One region of the Geobacillus sp. PLS 41 genome, then DNA from elsewhere that is predicted to be linked to it. Evidence: predicted binding sites of a transcription regulator. Region 1 holds the regulator's gene; each other region holds the start of a gene.
What was found. Region 1 encodes LexA, which represses DNA repair genes until DNA is damaged. Its sites were predicted from a motif close to CGAACATATGTTCG; they were not measured.
Positions count from the first base shown of each region.

Region 1 (3,280 bases):
GTTTATTTCCTCCTTCGGGACAAACGAGACGCCGTCTGTTTTTTCGCGGCTTAATGGAAGCGCCGCCGCTGGCTTTCCTTTAATTTTTTCGGCGTCACGTCGTTGCCGCTCGGGTCAATGACGGTCACTGTATGGAGCATATCGGTCATCGCCTTGCGGAACGCTTGAATGTACTCACGGCGCAGCTTCGCTTGCTCGAAAGCCTCTTCGGCCGACAAGCCGGCCGTTTTCGCTTTTTTCGCCAGTTCATTGATGCGGGCTAATTTATGTTTGGCAAGCATTGATCATCTTCTCCTATCTGCCATATTCTCACTCTGTTTTATCTTATCTGATCAACCGGGAAGATGGCAACGATGGCATCTTGGTTTCCTTTGCCCGCTCGCCGCTTTAGGGCCAGGCGCAGTACACGATCAACGCCGCCTTTGTTGCTCGTCCATATATTCCTGGTAACGCCGATGGACGGTCGCCTTGGACACCTCGTAGCCGAAGCTTCGCATCGTCGCGGCGATATCGGCAAACGTCAGTCCGCGCTCGCGCAAGCGGACGATCTCCTCAACCGGCAGATCGATTCGATCGCGCCCGGCGTTTTCGCCCCGGCGCCTTAGGTTCCGCTCCGGTCGGTAGCCGCTGGCGATGGCTCGCTGCATGCCACGCTTAATTTTGGCGTTATGTATTTTTCTTTGGTACTCCTCGACAATAGCGATAATGGATAACACCATCTCATCGGCCTCCGACAGCGGCATCTCCCCGCGGTGGCTGGCGCTGTATATTTTCACCCCTTGCTTTTTCAAGCAATGCAGCACCGCCATGCGCGCATGGCCGCGCCCAAGCCGCGTTTCATCTTGAATGAGCAGCACATCGACCTCGCCTTCCTCGCAAAGCGAAAGCAGCTCCAACACGCCGTCGCGGTCGGCTTCATAACCGCTCGCCTGCTCGGCGATCACTTTCACGACTTCAAATCCACACTCGGCCGCCAGCTGCTCGAGCTCATCTCGTTGCCTCGCGAGCGACGTTTCCTGTTCAGCTTTGTCCGTGCTGACGCGGCAGTAAATGACCGCCCTCATGGCCAATCCCTTCTTTCCATCACTGATTGACGGCCACCGAGCCGCCCTGCTTTGATTTTAACACAGGAATGACAATTTGTTCACCGGCGGCAAGACGCGGGCTCGGCAAATGGTTGACATCGACGACCCAGCGGATGAACTCATCAGGCGGCATATGGTGTTCCTGTTCGTACTGTTTTGCCAGCCCCCAAAGCGTATCGCCGGGAGCGACCGTGATCGTCACGTATTCTTTTTTATCGACCGGGCTGCTGGCGTAAACGAACCCTGCCAACACGAGCGCAAACAAAAATGAAAACAAAACATAGTGCAGCAACGTTTTCCTCATTCCCTCCCACCCTTTCTAGAATGTTTGTTCGCTTTCCTTCATTATAGCCAGGAACATTTGTTTGTGTCAATAAAAAACTCGAACCTATGTTTGTTTTTTCGTCTTCCGCATGGTATAATGAAGGCAAATGATGTGGCGAGAGGTGTGAAACAATGACGAAACTGTCAAAACGACAACAGCAAATTTTAGAGTTTATTAAACAGGAAGTAAAAACAAAAGGCTATCCTCCGTCGGTGCGGGAAATTGGGGAAGCGGTTGGACTGGCGTCAAGTTCGACGGTCCACGGGCATCTCGCGCGCCTAGAAAGCAAAGGGTACATCCGCCGCGACCCGACAAAGCCGCGCGCCATTGAAATTTTGGACAACGATATGGCCAAGGAGAGAGAAAAAGAGGAGATCATCTCGGTGCCGATCATCGGCAAGGTGACGGCCGGCCAACCGATTACAGCGGTGGAAAACATCGAAGGCTACTTTCCGCTGCCGAAGCGGCTCGCCGCCGGCGAGGAGCAGCTGTTTATGCTTGAAGTGATGGGCGACAGCATGATCGAAGCCGGCATTCTCGACGGCGACTACGTCATCGTCCGCCAGCAGTCATCGGCCAACAACGGCGACATCGTCGTCGCCATGACGGAAGACAACGAGGCGACGGTGAAGCGGTTTTTCAAGGAAAAAGACCACATCCGCCTGCAGCCGGAAAACGCCCATCTTGAGCCGATCATCGTCCGCGACTGCACGATTCTCGGCAAAGTGATCGGCGTCTATCGCCTGTTCGACTGACTCGTGCCGGCCTGCGCCCATAAAAAAGCTGCCCCGTTTTTTTCAGGGCAGCTTTTTTATGAATCAGTAGAGTTCCATATATTGGTCCAATTCCCATTGATGAACCGTTGTCCGATACATATCCCACTCAATTTCTTTCGCTTCGACGAAATGCTCGAATAAATGTTTGCCGAGCGCGTGAATCATCACTTCATCGGACTTCAAGTTTTCCAACGCTTCATGCAGCGTTGCCGGCAAATCGACAATGCCTTCTTCGAGCCGTTCTTCTTTCGTCATGACGTAAATGTTTCGATCCACTGGCGCCGGAGGAGTGAGCTTGTTGCGAATGCCGTCAAGCCCAGCGGCTAAAAGCACCGCCATGGCCAAGTATGGGTTGGCCGACGGGTCGACGCTGCGCACCTCAATGCGCGTGCTCATGCCGCGCGAAGCTGGAATGCGGATGAGCGGGCTGCGGTTGCGCGCCGACCAAGCGACGTAGCACGGCGCTTCATAGCCTGGAACAAGCCGCTTGTACGAGTTGACGGTCGGGTTCGTCACCGCCGTAAAGTTCGGCGCATGCTTCAGCACACCGGCGATAAACTGCCGCGCCGTATCGCTCAACTGCAAGTCGCCGTTCGGATCGAAAAAGGCGTTTTCACCGTTGCGGAACAGCGACAGGTTGCAATGCATTCCTGAACCGTTAATCCCAAAAATCGGCTTCGGCATAAAGGTCGCATGCAATCCGTGTTTGCGGGCGATCGTTTTGACGACGAGCTTAAACGTTTGAATGTCGTCGCACGCTTTTACGGCATCAGCGTATTTAAAATCGATCTCATGCTGGCCCGGGGCGACTTCATGATGGGACGCTTCGATTTCAAACCCCATTTCCTCAAGCTCGAGCACAATGTCGCGCCGGCAGTTTTCCCCAAGATCGGTCGGCGCCAAATCGAAATAGCCGCCGCGATCGTTCAGCTCCATCGTCGGGTGTCCTTTTTCGTCCAGCTTGAAGAGGAAGAATTCCGGCTCAGCTCCTAAGTTAAAGGCGTTGAAGCCAAGCGCCTCCATCTCTTTCAGCATCCGCTTCAAGTTATAGCGCGGACAGCCTTCAAACGGCGTGCCGTCCGGGTTGTAAATGT
Region 1 is NZ_CM151395.1:2,753,378-2,756,657, forward strand. It holds gene ACVX3G_RS13760 (DUF896 domain-containing protein) at 51-281, opposite strand; gene ACVX3G_RS13765 (YneB family resolvase-like protein) at 411-1,064, opposite strand; gene yneA (cell division suppressor protein YneA) at 1,084-1,389, opposite strand; gene lexA (transcriptional repressor LexA) at 1,542-2,165, shown strand; gene glnA (type I glutamate--ammonia ligase) at 2,229-3,280, opposite strand, start outside.

Region 2 (3,280 bases), 630 kb from region 1:
TGCGTTTGGCTCTCGCACATGCACGTCTATCGGTATGAGCCTGCCAAATATGAGCGGACCATCGTTTATTTCCGCAACGGAAAAAGCATATCCCTCGATGTTTCCTGCAAATCGTTCATCAACCAGTTATACCGAACGGCTCAACTTCGAACGAAATTATCCGAGCGGATGGAAGCGAGGGAGCGCAAACTCCAATACATATTTCGCATGCAGCAAGAAAAACAGAGTTAGCTGAACAAATTGATAAAAATGGTTTTTCCTAAAGATGAGTTCAAATTAGGCGCCTGGACGTGTAAAATAAAGATATAAACGGCATTTGAATGGGGAATAGACATGGATATGGAAACAATCAAACAATGGTTCACGCTCGACAGCATCCTTTCCCTGCTCGAACAATACCGCTCTTTCGGCGTGCTTCCCGGCATCGCAGCGACGTTGCTTGAGTCGTTTTTTCCCATTTTGCCCATGTTCGTCTTCGTGATGGCGAACGCAGCGGCGTTTGGACTATGGAAAGGGTTTCTGATCTCTTGGCTAGGCGCTTCACTTGGCTCGCTCATCGTGTTTTGGCTGACGCGGAAAGTGGGGCAGAAGCGTTTTTTTCACTTTGTCCGCCGCCACCCGAAAGTGCGGCAGTTTATGCATTGGATTGAGCGACACGGATTTGGTCCGCTGTTTTTGTTGTATTGCTTTCCGTTCACCCCATCGGCGCTTGTCAATATTGTTGCCGGACTGTCGCGCATCAGCCGCCAGCAGTTTGTATTGGCGGTGCTGCTAGGAAAGATGATCATGGTGTTTACCATCAGTTTTATCGGCTATGACTTGAAGGCGCTCATCCGTCAGCCGCTGCGCACGGCGATGATCGCCGCAGTCGTTCTGTTGCTTTGGTACGCCGGAAAACGGGTGGAAGCGCGATTTTCGTTGACGGAAGAACAAGGCGGCGAGGAGGGCGGGGAGTGACGAAGCAAAAAGAAAAACGAGGCCGCCGATGGCCATGGTTTGTTGCCGTTTGCGTTGTCGCCACGCTTCGGTTGTTCGTGTTCAGCAATTACGTGGTGGAAGGAAAATCGATGATGCCGACGCTAGAGAGCGGCAATTTGTTGATCGTCAATAAGCTTTCCTACGACATCGGGCCTATTCGCCGGTTCGACATTATCGTTTTTCACGCCAACAAAAAGGAAGATTACGTCAAGCGGGTTATCGGCCTGCCTGGCGATCGGATCGCGTACAAAAATGACATCTTGTATGTCAACGGAAAAAAAGTTGACGAACCGTATTTGCGCCCGTATAAACAAAAGCTGCTTGACGGCAGGCTGACCGGGGATTTTACGCTTGAGGAGGTGACCGGGAAAACACGGGTGCCTCCCGGCTGCATTTTCGTTCTTGGCGACAACCGGCTTAGCAGCTGGGACAGCCGCCATTTTGGATTTGTCAAAATCAACCAAATTGTCGGCAAGGTGGACTTTCGCTACTGGCCGTTTAAACAGTTCGCCTTTCAGTTTTAACCTTAATCTCGAAAGGAGTCTTCCGCTTCTATAACGAAGTGAAGCGAGGTTGTTCAGTCGTCCGACAGTCGCTGACATGTCGGCTGGCTCTACAAAAAGAAACAAACGTTAACGTTTCAGATTGCCTCTATATAACCCGCAGCCGAAGGGCGTTTTTTCTTCCTAAAAGCGAACATACGTGCTAAAATAAAACAAATAAAGGAAACGAATGGTGGTGGATACAATGTCGCTGCGGTTTTTGCTCGGACGGTCAGGAAGTGGGAAAACGGCTGTCTGCCTCGAAGAAATTCGCCGCCAGTTGCAAGAGGATCCAAAAGGAAGGGCGATCGTCTATCTCGTTCCGGAGCAAATGACATTTCAATGCGAATACGCGTTGATACATACCGAGGGAGTGGGCGGGATGATTCGCGCCCAAGTGTTCAGCTTCACCCGTCTCGCTTGGCGCGTGTTGCAGGAAACAGGCGGCATGACCCGGTACCATATTCATGATGTTGGTGTGCAGATGATGATCCGCAAAATTATTGAGCAACGCAAACAAGAGCTGAAACTGTTTGGCCGCGCGGCGGACAAACATGGGTTTATCGAGCAGCTGAACGAAATGATCACCGAATGCAAACGGTATTGCCTGACGCCGGGCGAACTCCGCCGACATGCCAAGGCGTTCGAGGATGGGCCAAGCCAGCCGGGCCGCCGCTTGCTCGCTGACAAGTTGAGCGATGTCGCGCTTGTGTATGAGGAACTTGAGCGGAGTCTTATCGGCCACTATCTTGATTCGGAAGATTATTTGCGCTTGCTCGCTGAGCATATTCCGCGCTCAAGTTATTTGCGGGATGCCGATATTTACATCGACGGCTTTCATCATTTTGCGCCGCAAGAATATATGATCATCGAACAGCTTCTTCGCCATTGCCGGCGCGTCACCGTTTGTTTGACGATCGACCGCCCGTATGACGACGGAATGCCGGACGAACTTCATCTCTTTTATTTGCCGGCGCAAACGTACCGCCAGCTGAGGGAGTTGGCGCTAAGCAATGACATTGCGATCGAAGAGCCGATCGTGCTTTCGGCCAACCGACGCCATGAAGACAGGGCGCTCGTTCATCTTGAGGCGCAATTTCACCGACGCCCGTTGCTTCCATATGGTGCAAAGACCGATGCCGTCCATCTTTATGAGGCGTCCAATCGCCGAGCGGAAATCGAAGCGGTCGCACGCGAAATCATCCGCCTTGTCCGCGATGAAGGGGCGCGCTATCGCGACATTGCGCTGATCATCCGCCAGACGGAGGCGTACCGCGATCTGGTGAAAACGGTGTTTTTTGATTTTGGGATCCCGTATTTTATGGATGAAAAAGAACCGATGCACCACCACCCGCTCATTGAACTCGTGCGCGCTGCCTTAGAGACGGTCGTGACGCGTTGGCGATATGAAGCGGTGTTTCGGGCGGTGAAAACGGATTTGCTTTTTCCAACGGACGGCGATCTGCACATGTGGCGCGAGGCGGCCGACAAGCTCGAAAACTATGTGCTTGCTTACGGAATCAAAGGGGATAAGTGGACAAACAATGAGCGCTGGGCGTATCGGCGCTATCAGGCGCTTGACGGTTTGAACGTACCACAAACGGATGAAGAGCGGCAGTTTGAGGACATGCTCAATGAATGGCGCGAGGCGTTGGCCGCTCCGCTTCGCCGGTTGGAGCGCCGTCTGCGCCGGGCGGAGGACGGACGCGGGTTTTGTATGGCATTATATCTGTTTTTGGAAGAATTGCAGATTCCAAAAA
Region 2 is NZ_CM151395.1:3,378,463-3,381,742, reverse strand. It holds gene ACVX3G_RS16860 (competence protein ComK) at 1-231, shown strand, start outside; gene ACVX3G_RS16855 (TVP38/TMEM64 family protein) at 334-957, shown strand; gene lepB (signal peptidase I) at 954-1,502, shown strand; gene addB (helicase-exonuclease AddAB subunit AddB) at 1,726-3,280, shown strand, end outside.
Region 2: addB (helicase-exonuclease AddAB subunit AddB) is a predicted target of LexA. The motif match lies at 1,672-1,685, and genes of this name have one in related genera.

Region 3 (3,280 bases), 1.1 Mb from region 1:
TTTGCCTGAACCGGGGAAAATATAATCGCCCTGTCGATAAAAAAGCTGCCCGGAATTGGATGGACTTGCATCCGGACAGCCGCGCGGCTTTTTGCTTATCTTTATGAAACACCGTAGTTCTCTTAAGGAAAGCGGGCGCCAAGGCAGAACAGGCAGGCGGAATCGGCCCGCTTTGAGAGGGATGCGCCTCCCCTCGACGAACAGGGGAAACAGGAATCAATGTTTCATTTTCGCCGCCAGTTCCAACAGCTCTTTGGCATGCCGTTTCGTCAATTCCGTCATCTCGACGCCGGAAATCATCCGCCCGATTTCTTTCACTTTCTCCTCCTCATTGAGCTTCCTCACGACTGTTTTCGTCCGTTCCCCATCCGTCTCTTTGGCGATCAACAAGTGCGTGTCCGCCATCGCAGCGACTTGCGGCAGATGGGAAATGCAAAGCACTTGCGACTGGCTGGCGATGCGGTAAATTTTTTCCGCCATTGCCTGGGCGACGCGTCCGCTGACACCGGTGTCGACCTCATCAAAAACAATCGACGTCACTCCTTGATGTTTGGAAAAAATCGTTTTCAACGCCAGCATAATGCGCGACAGCTCGCCGCCGGAAGCGACTTTGACGAGCGGTTTTAACGGCTCGCCGACGTTCGTCGAAATGTAAAACTCGACGACATCGATGCCATCTTCTTGGAACCTAACCGGCACGCCGTCGACCAAGGGAGCGTCAAGCGATCCTTCGCGCTTGGCAAATACGATGTCAAATTTCGTTTTGTCCATGTACAAGTCTTTCAGTTCTTGATGAATGCGCTCAATCAGGCGCCGGGCATATGTTTGCCGAACAGCGGTGACGTTTTTCGCCTCCGTGAGCAACTCGTCCGTCACCAGAGCGAGCTGCTGCTTAAGCTCATGCACATGCGTTTCGCGATTTTCGATTGTCTCGATTTCCTCGGCGATCGTCTCGGCATAGTGCAAAATATCGGCGATCGTCGCCCCGTATTTTCGTTTGAGCTGCCCGATTTCCGCGAGACGGCTTTCAATGGCATCGAGCCGCTCTGGGTCGTATTCCATCTCCTCAATTTGATCGCGCAGCTTGTACATGACTTCCTCGAGCAAATAGTAGCAGTTCGCCGTCGTTTCATGCGCATCTTTGAGCGCTGCATCCATGCCTGCGACGTCATCGAGATGGCGCATCGCCTCCCCGATGGAATCAAGCCCGCGTCCCTCTCCGGAGAGGGCCTCATAGCTTTTCTGCAGCGCGGTATAAATTTTTTGAAAATTGACGATGCGAACTTTTTCCTCCATCAGCCGCTCGTCCTCGCCCGGCTCGAGCGCCGCCTGCTCGATTTCACGCAGCTGAAACGTCAGCAAATCAAGCCGGTGCGCCATTTGCTGTTCATTTTCGCTCAGCTTTTTCAATTTGTTTCCGAGCTCCTCATACCGCTCGTAGACGGCGCGGTAGCGAGCAAGCGCCTCTGCCGCCTCTAGGCCGCCGAACTCGTCTAAAAGCGGCAGATGGCGGGACGGATCCATCAGTTCTTGATGTTCATGCTGGCCGTGAATATCAACAAGCGTCGCCCCGATGTCGCGCAGCACCGCCGTCGTGACGAGCTTGCCGTTAATGCGGCAGACGCTTTTGCCGTTGGCGAAAATATCGCGGCGCAACACGATCATGCCGTCGCTGGCGTCGATGCCAACGTCTGCGCATTTTTGCCAGCACGGATGGCGGTCATCATCAAGCAAAAACAGCCCTTCGATTTCCGCCTTTTCCGCTCCAAAGCGGACAAATTCAGCGGAGCCGCGTCCGCCGATCAACAAATGAATCGCGTCGATGATGATCGATTTGCCGGCTCCCGTTTCGCCGGTTAACACCGTCAGCCCTTTGTCAAACGACAACGAGAGCGACTCGATAATGGCGAAATTTTTAATCGACAGCTCGGCGAGCATTTCACCACTCCTTGCCTGTCCGATTAATTCCACTTTTGATTATAGCACGTATGTTCGGATTTGCAAACGAGGACCGCCCTGTCGTTCCGTCCTTGAACGTGGAACGGAAGCTGGGCCGGTCCTCGCCTAGAGCATGGACAACAGCTGGTCGGACACTTTTTCCGCATCTTTCGGAGTACGGCAGATGATCAGGCACGTATCGTCGCCGCAAATCGTACCGACGATTTCGTTCCAATCCAAATTGTCGAGCAAGACGCCGACGGCATGGGCGTTGCCCGGCAGCGTCCGCAACACAAGCAAGTTGCCCGTTCCGTCAAGCTTCACAAACACATCAACAAGCGCCCGCTTCAGCTTTTGCAACGGATTGAAGCGCTGGTCGGACGGAAGGCTGTACTTGTAGCGGCCGTTGGCCATCGGCACTTTGACGAGCTGCATTTCTTTAATGTCGCGCGAGACGGTCGCCTGGGTGACGTTAAAGCCAGCTTCTCTCAGCCGGTCGACAAGCTCGTCTTGCGTTTCAATGTCATGGTTCATAATGATTTCGCGAATTTTAATATGCCTTTGCCCTTTGTTCACATTGCGCCACCTCCCCGCTTTTCAAAGTGCAGAGCAGATTGTCCGTCCCGCCGACGCTATTTGCCGCTTGGCTCCACGCTCCCCGCCCGCAATCGGGCATGCGCCTCGCTCACCACGTCGGCGACGGATGCTGGCAGTCGGTTTTCTCCCTCCCGGTTTCCTCCAGGATAGGCAGCATGAAGCAAAAATTCAATATTGCCGTCGCCGCCGGTAATCGGTGAATACGTTAAATGAAGAACATCGAACCCTTCCGCGCAGGCGAATTGAATGATCGATTCGAGCACTTCCTCGTGAATGTTCGGATCGCGGATGATCCCTTTTTTGCCGACCTTTTCCTTGCCGGCTTCAAACTGCGGCTTGACGAGAGCAATCACATCGCCGCCCGGCACCATGACCGTCTTGACGACCGGCAAAATGAGCCGCAGCGAAATAAACGAGACATCGATGACAGCTACTTCCGGCAGCCCTTTCGTAAACTGATCCGGCGTCACGTAGCGGAAGTTCGTCCGCTCCATTACAACGACGCGCTCGTCTTGACGCAGCTTCCAGGCAAGCTGGTTGTAGCCGACATCGACGGCATACGTCAGCTTCGCCCCATGCTGCAAGGCGCAGTCAGTGAAACCGCCGGTCGACGCGCCGATGTCAAGAACAATTTTATTTTCCACGCGAATATGAAACTCGCGCAACGCTTTTTCCAGTTTCAACCCACCGCGGCTGACGTACGGAAGCGGGTTGCCTTTCACCTCAAGCGGAATGTCAACCGGCA
Region 3 is NZ_CM151395.1:1,698,813-1,702,092, reverse strand. It holds gene recN (DNA repair protein RecN) at 217-1,938, opposite strand; gene ahrC (transcriptional regulator AhrC/ArgR) at 2,065-2,514, opposite strand; gene ACVX3G_RS08440 (TlyA family RNA methyltransferase) at 2,571-3,280, opposite strand, start outside.
Region 3: recN (DNA repair protein RecN) is a predicted target of LexA. The motif match lies at 1,982-1,995, and genes of this name have one in related genera.